Regions from separate parts of the Mesobacillus sp. S13 genome, predicted to be linked through region 1. Evidence: a T-box and tRNA genes for the amino acid it is inferred to sense, from the RefSeq annotation. Region 1 holds a T-box; the other holds one or more tRNA genes.

Evidence for each region. The T-box of region 1 lies ahead of leuS (leucine--tRNA ligase). A T-box ahead of a tRNA ligase gene usually reads a tRNA of that ligase, here a tRNA-Leu.
Region 2: it has a tRNA-Leu gene. The T-box ahead of leuS (leucine--tRNA ligase) is inferred to sense a tRNA for this amino acid. The anticodon was not compared.

The regions. Positions count from the first base shown of each region.
Region 1 is NZ_CP084622.1:3,684,070-3,687,858, reverse strand. Features, by position in the region: gene LGO15_RS18795 ((Fe-S)-binding protein) at 1-1,008, shown strand, start outside; T-box leader at 1,193-1,412, shown strand; gene leuS (leucine--tRNA ligase) at 1,494-3,789, shown strand, end outside.
Region 2 is NZ_CP084622.1:2,905,736-2,909,524, forward strand. Features, by position in the region: gene pfkB (1-phosphofructokinase) at 1-472, opposite strand, end outside; gene LGO15_RS14835 (DeoR/GlpR family DNA-binding transcription regulator) at 469-1,221, opposite strand; gene LGO15_RS14840 (LysE family transporter) at 1,396-2,028, opposite strand; tRNA gene LGO15_RS14845 (tRNA-Leu) at 2,205-2,288, shown strand; gene LGO15_RS14850 (cold-shock protein) at 2,375-2,581, opposite strand; gene LGO15_RS14855 (LysE family transporter) at 2,998-3,618, shown strand; gene LGO15_RS14860 (DUF6509 family protein) at 3,736-3,789, shown strand, end outside.

The sequences.
Region 1 (3,789 bases):
AACAAGAAGTTTTCAATGCCCGTAAAAGTGGTCAGAAATGCAGTCTTCAAAGGGCTTTTCCCGCACCAGGAGCGCATGAGGGGGCTGACCGGACTCATTGGATTCTATCAACGTTCTGGCCTCCAAAAATTGGCGCGCGGAACAGGTGTGATGAAGCTGTTTCCAGAGTCTCTCGCCACGATGGAAAAGGTCCTTCCCCAGGTACCCACAATGAAGGAAATGAAAAATCGTCCTGAGCACCTCGAAGCAATCGGGACAAAGACGCATAAGGTCGCATTCTTTAGCGGCTGCCTGATGGATACCATGTTCCTGGAAACAAACAATGCAACGATGAAGCTTTTGCAGCTTGCAGGCTGTGAAATTGTCATTCCGAAGGACCAGGCTTGCTGTGGAGCGCTTCACGGGCATAGTGGTGAAAAGGAAGATGCGAAAGCACTTGCTCGCCGGAATGTTAAAGCCTTTGAGGATTCCGGGGTCGATTTCATCATCACCAATGCAGGGGGCTGTGGGGCGTTTTTAATCGACTATGATCATTTGCTTAAGGATGATCCGGAATGGAAGGAACGGGCCCTGAAATTTGCCGATAAAATCATGGATATCTCGCAAATATTGGTCGAAGTCGGTTTTCATGAAAAAGTGAACCTCGAACTGCCGCATCAAATCATTACGTATCAGGATTCATGCCATCTTCGCAATGTCATGAAAACAGCTTCAGCACCAAGAACATTGCTGCAGTCCATCAAGGGAATACAATACCAAGAGATGGAGAATGCCGACCGTTGCTGTGGCTCAGCAGGAATCTACAATATCGTCGAGAGTGAAATGTCGATGCAGCTCCTTGACTCCAAAATGGTTCAGGCAAAGGCTACCCATGCAGCGACGATTGTTACCGCTAATCCAGGCTGTCTTCTTCAAATGAAGCTCGGGATTGAGCGTGAAGGACTTTCTGGAAAAATGAGAGGCGTGCATATTGTTGATATGCTTTTGGAGGCAGCACAAACAAAGTAATCGATAAGGCCCTTCTGAAATTTTACAGATGGACCACTTTCCAGAATGATGGTTTCTGGCTGCTGGCATAGGAAAAAGCCTGCACCAGCAGCAGAAACCATCATATAATACTTTCTATCATCATTTATTTCATCCCCGCTTGCATATGCGAGGGAATTTTATTACAATATCTCTATATTCATAACGAAAGACTTCGACAAGGAGTAGTAGTGGTGTAAAACCTGTGCAAGAGAGCTGGCGGTCGGTGCAAGCCAGACGGGAACATCATGAACTCGCCTTTGAGTCGCAAGCGCGAACTCTTCAGTAGTGCTTGCCGTTTTCCGCGTTAAGGATGAATGAAGCGAGTGTTGCACACTAATTTGGGTGGTACCGCGGGAGATCATACATAGCCTCTCGTCCCTTTTACAGGGACGGGAGTTTTTTATTTTCTAAAAGAAACACCATCCGCTAAAAATAAATCGAAACCAAACAGGAGGACATTGACGATGAGTTTTAACCATCAGGAAATCGAGAAAAAATGGCAAACGCATTGGGAAGAAAACAAAACGTTCAAAACAACTGAAGATAAAGGTAAAGAGAAATTCTACGCGCTGGATATGTTCCCGTATCCATCTGGTGCCGGTCTTCACGTTGGCCACCCGGAAGGATACACGGCGACTGACATCCTATCCCGCATGAAAAGAATGCAGGGATTCAATGTCCTTCATCCAATGGGCTGGGATGCGTTCGGGCTTCCTGCAGAGCAGTACGCTCTTGATACAGGGAATGATCCGGCAGAATTCACAGAGCAGAACATCAACACGTTCCGCCGCCAGATCAAGGCACTAGGTTTTTCATACGACTGGGATCGCGAAGTCAACACGACAGATCCGGAATACTATAAGTGGACGCAATGGATTTTCTTGAAGCTTTATGAAAAAGGCTTGGCGTACATTGATGAAGTAGCGGTTAACTGGTGTCCGGCACTTGGAACTGTTTTAGCGAATGAAGAAGTAATCGACGGAAAAAGTGAGCGCGGTGGCCACCCGGTCGAGCGCCGTCCGATGAGACAGTGGATGCTTAAAATCACTGCTTATGCAGATCGCCTGCTTGAGGATTTGGATTTGCTTGATTGGCCAGAAAGCTTGAAAGATATGCAGCGAAACTGGATCGGCCGCTCTGAAGGTGCTGAAATCACGTTCAACATCGAGGGTCATGAAGGAACATTCACGGTTTTCACAACGCGTCCTGATACACTTTTCGGTGCAACTTATGCGGTGCTTGCACCAGAACACCAGCTTGTTGATTCAATCACGACAGCTGAACAGAAGGCTGCAGTCGAAAAATATATCGATGAAATCAAGAGCAAGAGCGACCTAGAGCGTACGGACCTTGCGAAGGATAAAACAGGCGTCTTCACTGGTGCTTACGCAATCAACCCGGCGAACGGCGAAAAAATGCCAATCTGGATTGCTGACTATGTTCTAGCTTCATATGGAACAGGAGCAATCATGGCGGTACCTGGCCATGACGAAAGAGACTACGAATTTGCGAAAAAGTTCGATTTGGAGATCAAGGAAGTCGTTGCCGGAGGAGACATTCAAAAAGAAGCTTACACTGGCGACGGGGAACATGTTAATTCTGAATTCCTAAATGGCATGAACAAAGAAGAAGGCATCAGCAAGATGATATCCTGGCTTGAGGAAAAAGGCATCGGAACGAAGAAGGTCACTTACCGCCTTCGCGACTGGCTGTTCAGCCGCCAGCGTTACTGGGGCGAACCGATCCCAATCATTCACTGGGAAGATGGCACAATGTCAGCAGTTCCAGAAGACCAGTTGCCTTTAGTTCTTCCTAAAACGAAGGATATCAAACCATCTGGTACAGGCGAGTCTCCACTTGCCAATATCGATGACTGGGTGAATGTCGTTGACCCTGAAACAGGCAAAAAAGGCCGCAGGGAAACGAATACGATGCCGCAATGGGGTGGCAGCTGCTGGTACTACCTTCGCTATATCGATCCAAAAAACGACAAGGCACTTGCTGATAAGGAGAAATTAAAGCAATGGCTTCCGGTTGATATTTATATCGGTGGAGCGGAACACGCGGTATTGCACTTGCTATACGCTCGTTTCTGGCACAAGGTCCTTTACGATGTAGGAGTTGTCCACACGAAGGAGCCTTTCCAAAAGCTTTTTAACCAGGGGATGATCCTTGGTGAAAATAATGAAAAGATGAGCAAATCAAAAGGCAATGTCGTCAATCCGGATGAGATCGTTGAAAGCCATGGGGCAGATACGCTTCGTCTTTATGAAATGTTCATGGGGCCGCTAGAAGCATCCATCGCATGGTCAACCAACGGACTTGACGGATCTCGTCGCTTCCTTGACCGCATCTGGCGCTTGTTCGTCAACGAAAACGGCAGCCTAAGCGAGAAAGTCAAGGATACTGATAGTGTAAACCTTGAGAAGGTATACCATCAGACGGTCAAAAAGGTGACTGAGGATTACGAAGGACTTCGCTTCAACACAGCGATTTCACAAATGATGGTCTTCATAAATGAAGCATACAAAGCGGAAGAGTTTCCGAAAGCATACGTGGAAGGCTTTGTGAAAATGCTGGCGCCAATCACGCCGCATATTGCTGAAGAACTCTGGGCAAAGCTAGGACACAGTGAATCCATCACTTATGCAGCATGGCCTGCTTATGATGAAGCCAAGCTTGTTGATGACGAAGTTGAAATCGTTGTCCAGGTGAATGGAAAAATCAAGGCGAAGATGATGGTACCGGTAGATGCAAATA
Region 2 (3,789 bases), 780 kb from region 1:
TTTCTGCTCCTGTGTCCCTGCAAATTTGCACTACTTCTTCATAAATGGAATCAGGCATGCTGGCTGGAATGCTTCCTGCGAGAACAAGATAATCGCCATTTCCCAGCTTCATGATCTGTTCCTTCAACGAATCTATAGCATGTGATGAAATCTCCGGGCCACGAGCATTTATTTCTGTTTCTGAACCAGACTTGATCTTAACGTTGATCCGTGTATCACCCTCAACGTTGACAAAACCTGTTTGCACGCCTTCCCTGTTAAGAAACTCCTCGACATACCTGCCGGTGAAGCCTCCAATAAAACCTGTAGCCTTGCTTTCAACTCCAAGGGAGCTCAGTACCCTTGAAACATTGATTCCTTTGCCTCCGGGAAGCTTTGTTTCATTTAAGGTCCTATTCAAGCTGCCGAGCTGGATTTCATCTGCTTCAACGATATAATCGACAGATGGATTAAGAGTCAGTGTGTAAATCATGATGTCACAACCTTTATTGAAGTTTTGCTCGTATATTGTCCTTTATGATCCTCATCAATGGAATTTGTGATGATTGCAGCTTCATGGAGGTCTGCTATTTTTGCGAAAGTAATCTCAGAAAACTTTGTGTCATCAGCAAGTACAAATGACTCACGAGACAAAGAGATCGCTTTCTGCTTGATCATTGCTTCTTCCTGGTCTGGTGTCGTATATCCAGAATGAGGGTGTATACCATTCACTCCGAGAAAGCATTTATCGAAACGATACTGCTCAAGGCTTGCTAGAGCTCCTCTTCCGATGATTGCATTCGTTTTTGGCTTGGCATAACCGCCTATCACATATGTTTCTATACTTCTTTCAAGCAGCTGCGGTAAGTGCATAAGGCCATTCGTCACCACGACGATACCATTGAACGGAAGGAAACTGATCATTTCCAGAACAGTGGAACCTGCATCTAGATAAATACTGTCTCCTTCTTCTACTAGACTTGCTGCATATTGAGCGATTTGTCTTTTTTCCTGAAGGTATTTGGTGGATTTTTCAATCATGCTGGGTTCCTGGAGTTTCCCCCTTAACCTGGCTGCTCCTCCATGTACTCTTTTCAGGAACTTCCCTTCCTCGAGGATGGTCAGGTCACGGCGGATGGTTGACTCCGAAGCCTCGGTCACATCAACTAATTCCTGTATTTTCACTATTGGTTTCTCTTTAATCATTTGTAAAATGAGCTGGTGGCGCTCAGGTGTTAACATGAGCCATTCCTCCTATTTGCTTCGTATTATCATCATAATGTAATCGATTTCAAAAATCAATCATTTTCTTTCAAAAACAATCATTAATAATCAAAAATTAAATAATTTTGAACGGTTTTGATTGTTATCAGAAAATAAAAAAACCTCCATGGAGGAGGTTTCTCAGTAGTATGACTATAAAAGTACTGCCTTGATACCTTGATACCCAAAATAAACGCCAAAACCAAGCAAAGAAAGGCCTGATAAGATTGAAATAGCCCTCAAGCTGCCGTAATTCAGGAATCTCCTGAAACCGCTTGTTATCGCTGCTACGAAAAGATCCCACAAAGCAAGCCCAAGAAAAATCATGCTGCTATAAATCAATAAGTCTGCCCTTCCATAGTTGCTGGCTGTTTTTGCAAGAACAGAACCATAGATTCCTAGCCAGAAAAGGATGGATAAAGGACTGCTGATCGACATGATAAAACCTGTAAGGAAGCATTTGAGCATTGATTCTTTACCACGGCTGAAAGCGAGGTCGATATGATTCGCCTTTATCATACACTCGATTCCCGAGTAAATCAGGACGAATCCGCCAAACAACCAGAGAAATATTTGAATGATCGGCATGTCCAAGAAATTGACAAGACCCAAATAGATTAACAGCATAAAAATAGCATCGGCAATCATGGAACCTGTCCCAACAATCCAGGCATGCCAGAACCCATTTTTGATCCCCTTATCCAACCTGGCTGAATTTACCGGTCCAATCGGAGCTGCCAGCGTTAACCCAAGGAATATATAACTGACTAGTAAACTGACACTCAAGGCCTCGTCCCCCACATACAAAACTTTGTACATTGTATGTGAAAAATGTAATCCTAATACTACCTGTCCAATTTTTTCAAAAAATGCTATGGGCACTAAAGACCCTATCGTTCTTCATCCGCATGAAATTTTATGATTGAAATTGATCGTTTTTGTGCTATAATTCTTATAGAAACGCGGGTGTGGCGGAATCGGCAGACGCGCTAGATTCAGGTTCTAGTGGTGGCAACACCGTGGAGGTTCAAGTCCTCTCATCCGCATACAGAAAAGGTGCCTATACAATGGGCACTTTTTTTGTGCAAAAAAACAGCCCGGATATGCCATCCAGACTGTTTTGAGTTCAATATTATCCAATTAAATTCTGACTATGGTTGTTGACTACTTCAAGAACCTTAGTCTCCTGCTCCATATCACTTTTACAAATTGGGCAAGCGGGGACATTGCTGCTTTTAAAGTTGTCGCGAACCCAGCAATTGCAATCATCAGAAGTACATACCCATATTTTCGTTTCAGCTGTTACGATCTCTTCAGGCGGTTTTCTTCCAAATGCCATTTCCTCACGCTCCTATTGGTTTAATTATGCCCCTTTCAAATTCTGAAGGCTTTCAACAATACCCAGTTTATTCTGGATTATTAAAAGCAGCAAAATATCCGAAAGGACCTTATCATCGTTCGATTGATAAAAAAATTCATTTATTTTAAAAAGCCGGCAAATGAAACTTTTTATAATAAATGAATGATCCGAAAGTTGATATCTATTCCATTTTACCACACTTTCTTATTTTTACCAAAAGTGACACATCGGCAGTCGCCTGTGCAACAGTTACTAGTATATTCTTTTCATTTTAAATTTATTTAGACTGCCATAAAAAAATAAATTTTTTCTGCAAAAATAGGTTGTACGCCTCCATAAGTCTGAATAGAAATAGTACAAGCAAATTACGGTTAGACCATTGGAGGAATTATAAAGTGAATGTCTTCTTGGGTTATATTTTCCTTGGATTATCACTGGCCGCCCCGATTGGCCCTGTTAATGCTGCACAGATGGACAAAGGGATTAAGAGCGGTTTTTTTCAGGCATGGCTTCTTGGCCTGGGCGCCCTGACAGCTGATATCATTTACATGCTGACTGTCTATCTTGGTGTAGTCAAATACCTCGAGACTCCGTTTATGCAATCCTTTCTCTGGCTATTCGGATTCTTTGTCTTGATGTATACAGGGATAGAGACAATTATCGGATCTGGCAAAATCGTCATGGAAAACAGAGGCGGAGAATCCGGCTTCAAGTCCTTTTTATCCGGGTTTATCATGTCCATCTCCAATCCGCTGACGATTTTGTTTTGGCTTGGAATTTACGGCTCTGTCCTAGCCAAGACCGCTTCCTCCTACGGTACCGGCGAGCTAATCATATACAGCTTTGGCATCATATTGGGCCTAATACTCTGGGATATCATCATGGCCGCAATATCCAGCAGCTTCCGTAAGCTGCTTACAACAAGATTACTTACGGTTATTTCACTATTATCGGGGGTATCATTAATTGGCTTTGCCCTATTTTTCGGTTATCAGGCATTGAAGCTGTTCCTTTGAAATGTGACAAAAGAGTGCTCTGTTATTGAGCACTCTTTTGTTTACCGCGAATTTCTTGATTGTTTTTGATGTTTTCGATATATAATAGAGGGGACAAAATTAAAAGGATGAGCATTCATGAATATTATCGGACATACTGTCGAGTTCCTTGAAGACCCATTTGGACTTCTT